Regions from separate parts of the Peribacillus sp. QJM3NY_7 genome, predicted to be linked through region 2. Evidence: riboswitches for the same ligand, from Rfam matches in the RefSeq annotation. Region 2 holds a riboswitch; the other holds the start of a gene.
What was found. Region 2 has a riboswitch for preQ1 ahead of AC0VX1_RS19795 (VUT family protein). Riboswitches for the same ligand answer to the same signal wherever they lie in the genome.

Region 1 (2,203 bases), 2.0 Mb from region 2:
GTGAATCCACCTTCATCCGTTACGATCAAGCCTGCCTTCTTCGGATTGATATACTGTGCCTCCACTCCAAGGCTTTGGAAATAACCTGCGACCAGCTTCGCATTATTATCCTCGCCACCTGCCTTCAAGGCATCCAGATAGCGCTTTGGGTTAGTTTGATCTGCATGCAGCAGCGCCATTAAATTTTCATGAATCCCTGTGATGACACTCTCGGATATATCCAACTCTTCCGCAATGCTCGCATAGCGGGATACAACATCTTCTATCAAATGCTCTCCGTTATCCCCGCGCAGCTGCTGTTCCGCAGCTTCAATCAATAAATCCGTCACCTTTATATCATCGGAATTGCGTTTACCTGGAGCGGAAACGACCACAATCTTCCTCTCTGGATCAGAAACAACAATTTCGAATACCTTCCTCAACTGATCACCTGACGCAAGTGAACTTCCACCAAACTTTGCAACTTTCATCTCGACATCCCCTATTTTCGTAAATATTCTGTCAAAATTAACACTCCCTATTATTACGCTTTTTCTCGAAACAATCAAGTGCAAATTCCATTATAGGAGGACATTTGTACTTTTAAAAAGGACAGAATGACAGGACCACTGATCGAAATTAGCTATAAACTAAAAAAAGACAACAGGCATATGCCCATTGTCCCTCCTATTCTTTAGCGATTATCCACGGTTTCCGGGTATAAGTCATGATTCATCAAGCGGTAATTCGCCATTTCCTCATACTTCGTACCTGGTTTCCCATAATTCGTGTAAGGGTCGATGGAAATTCCGCCCCTAGGTGTAAACTTGCCCCAGACTTCAATATATTTAGGGTCCATCAATTCGATTAAATCATTCATGATGATGTTCATGCAGTCTTCATGGAAATCACCATGATTGCGGAAGCTGAATAAGTAGAGTTTCAAAGACTTACTTTCCACCATTTTCACACTTGGAATATAGCTGATGTAAATGGTAGCAAAGTCCGGCTGGCCCGTGATTGGACATAAACTAGTGAATTCCGGGCAATTGAATTTGACGAAATAGTCCCGGTTCGGATGCTTGTTATCGAATGACTCAAGGATTTCAGGAGCATAGTCGAATGTATATTTTGTTCCTTGATTCCCAAGCAGTGTGATATCTTTTTTTAATTCTTCTTCTTTTCTTCCAGACATGAAAAGTCCTCCTAATCCCACATTTCAGGGAGATTCATAAAATGGGCCTCTATATAACAAAAACCATATCTCCTCAAAGATATGGTTGATTCGCAAAAAATATCAAAGCCATAGTTTTTTTAAGAGGGTGATGCTATGAACCTCTCCCGTTTATCGGGAAATATTTTAAAATTGTCATAGTAAATATAGAAAAAAATATCTAATCTGTCAATCATACATTTTAAATTTGGTTTGATTCCTAAGGGCATTCAGCTTAAAATGTAGAAGAAGTTTATCCTACATGAAGGAAGAGATTAAGTCAATGTGGATTTTTGCAGCACTCATCACGAGTTTATGTTTCGGAATCAATAACAGCATTTTTAAATGGAGCAGCGGAAAAGGGTATTCCAAGATACATATCCAATTTTTCTTTTATTTTTCAGCTTTTATTTTGTCCATTGTTTATGGAGTATTAATGGATGGTTTGCAGCTGAACTGGCTGTCCATCATGCTTGGTGCAGCAATTGGTGTACTGAACGCCAATGGTAACATCCAGATGGCAAGCGCCTTTGAAAAAGGTCCGGCAAGCTTGACATCTCCATTAATCGCAGCGAATGCCATATTCCCCATTCTCTGTGCAGCTTTAATTTTTCACGAACATATTTCTTCCTTGCAGTGGAGTGGAATCGCCTGCATGTTTATCGCTACATTAGTCATCCAATATACACCTAATGCAAAAGGTAATCATCAATATGTCCCATGGATGATGCACACATTACTCTCCATCTTATCTTTTGGTGTGCTCGGCATTCTTATGACGACATCAACACGTCTTCAATTAAACTCCCTTGATATCCTTGTATCAATGTATGGAGGCGGAATGCTTTATCTTCTTTCGGCTCTAGCCTTTAAAAAAGAAAAAATCAAGCTAAAGGAAGTCAAAATCGGTTCCTTAGTAGGCTTTTTAAGCATGATAGGCTATGGATGTTATTTCTTTGCGTTGAACACTGGCATAGCAAGCATCATTTTCCCAGTCGTCAGCCTGAACTG
Region 2 (2,203 bases):
ATTCGTTGGCTTGACGATCTTGAATTTCGTGATTATTTGAGTATCCATAACTAACTCAACTCTCTTTCAATGTGTTTTTATAGTTTCCGTTTAATTATCCCAGTCTACTGATATGGGCGGCAGGATCCGTCCAGTTTCAAGCAAGCTCTTCAGGTTACTTAAAAGGGCTGGCCATCCATTATTCAAGCCTTCAAAGGTATTGTCATCATAGACGAAATCTGTCTCCAATAGCTCCTCATGCCTAAGAGTTAACTTCACAGTCGAATCGTCCATTTTCTGTAATTCAAAAGTGACCCGTGTAGGCTGCTCGCGAGGGGTTTCGTCTCCTGCCATGATCCATGTAAACGAGAGCAGGTGCAACGGCTCGCATTTAAGTACTTGCCCATGATCAGTAATCCGCCCATCATCCAGCAAATATTGAACGGCTGACCCTTCTTGCCAGTCAGACTTTACTTGTAATCCGAAGTGGTATTTCTTCGTGACTTCACCACTCGTCAAGGCTTCCCAAAGCTTCTCTGGTGTAGTTGCGATATAAATAGGATAGACAAACGTAGTTTTTTTCATCATTCTTTTTCTCCTCGCCAAATAAAGTACATGACTCTATCTTTGATTTTCGGCTTTTGTATACAGCCGGTCAAGCAGTTTTAAGCGACAGAAATCGGCAAAGGGGGAAACAGGACATTGAAATAAATGGCTAAATCAATCGGTAACCGCGAAAACATACTAAAATCGACGGTATGGAAACTTCTTGATTTCCAAACGCTTTCAAGCTACGATGAATAAGGAAAATGATAATCCGCCCGGGCGGAAGAGGTTCTAGCTACCCTCTCAAAAAAACTAAGGAGAACAGGGCTCTTTCTTAGGGTGCTGTTTTTTCTGTATAAGGAGAATCAAGAAATGTTAAGAATTTTATTGTATTTAGTATCCATCATCACGGCGAATGTGGTTACAGCAGCTTTTGCGCCATTACATTTTGGCATGTTCATCATCCCGATGGGGACATTGCTCATCGGGGGAACCTTCATCTTCCGAGATCTGGTCCAGAATAAATTCGGCCGCACAAAGACCTATATATGCATCGTCACTGCACTTATTTTATCTGCATGTGTATCATTTTTATTAGGAGATACGTTACTGATTGTGTTTGCTTCCGCATTATCCTTCGTGGTCGCAGAAACAGCGGATACGGAGATTTATACCCGTTTAAAGCTCCCGATGAGTTGGAGGGTGTTTTACAGCGGGATCGTTGGAGGATTTTTCGATTCGGTGATATTTGTCGTGATTGGCCTAAGTCCTCTGGGTGCCAATATATTGCCATGGGAAGCGGTACCCGCTGCGGTCATCGGCCAAATCATCGTTAAAACGATCATTCAGTCCATTGGTGCCATATTGTTGGGACGAATCAACGTAGAACTGGAGAAACGTGTGGTCTCCAGTTAAATACTAGGAGGGATGCACTCGATGGATGGAACCAAAAAAGAAGAAGAAAAATGCTATTGCCTCGAGGCCTTTCGTGAAAAATATGGCCCGCATGTACAAGGGGAATGCATGAAGCTCTCCTGCGCCAATTATCGCAAGCATAAAGGAATAGACAAAAAAAGGACCTGATTTGGTCCTTTTTTTGCGTGATTGAAGTGACTCACGAGTAAACAGTCCAAATTCACGAGTAAACGTGCGAAACTCACGAGTAAACGTGCGAACTAAGTGTGCAGTACGAATTCACGAGTAAAAGTACGAAATTCACGAGTAAAAGAGCAAAACTCACGAGTAAACGTGCGAAATTCACGAGTAAACAGTCCAAATTCACGAGTAAAAGTCCAAACTCACGAGTAAAACAGCAAAAAAATCTTCCTGGGCCGTTCCATTAAGTGCAGGAAGCTTTTTATTTGGTTTAGAATTGCTGTGAGCTTTTTCGAACTAATTTTTCCAGGAAGAAAAAGCATTCGCGTTTCCGCTCAAGTTCGGTTTGTCCATTTTCGGTGACATGATAATATTTCCTGCGGCCTGATTCGGACTCTTTCCAATGTCCTTTTATGAATTCTTTTTTTTCTAATCGTTTAAGGGCAGGGTAGAGGGTGCCTTCACTTATTTCATAGTTGCCCTTGCTCATTTGCTTCAGGATTTTCGTTATTTCATAGCCGTAAAGCTTTTTTTGCGATAGAAGTGAAAGCAAAAGGAGGTCAATGCTTCCCTTCATTAATTC

Region 1: another riboswitch for preQ1. It lies ahead of queF (preQ(1) synthase); the one in region 2 lies ahead of AC0VX1_RS19795 (VUT family protein).

What each region holds. Positions count from the first base shown of each region.
Region 1 covers NZ_CM149663.1:560,432-562,634, reverse strand. The annotation lists gene AC0VX1_RS02755 (aspartate kinase) at 1-470, opposite strand, end outside; gene queF (preQ(1) synthase) at 674-1,174, opposite strand; PreQ1 riboswitch class I at 1,279-1,324, opposite strand; gene AC0VX1_RS02745 (EamA family transporter) at 1,455-2,203, shown strand, end outside.
Region 2 covers NZ_CM149663.1:4,132,094-4,134,296, reverse strand. The annotation lists gene AC0VX1_RS19805 (SRPBCC family protein) at 1-48, opposite strand, end outside; gene AC0VX1_RS19800 (SRPBCC family protein) at 91-567, opposite strand; PreQ1 riboswitch class I at 805-847, shown strand; gene AC0VX1_RS19795 (VUT family protein) at 898-1,440, shown strand; gene AC0VX1_RS19790 (hypothetical protein) at 1,462-1,608, shown strand; gene AC0VX1_RS19785 (PadR family transcriptional regulator) at 1,892-2,203, opposite strand, start outside.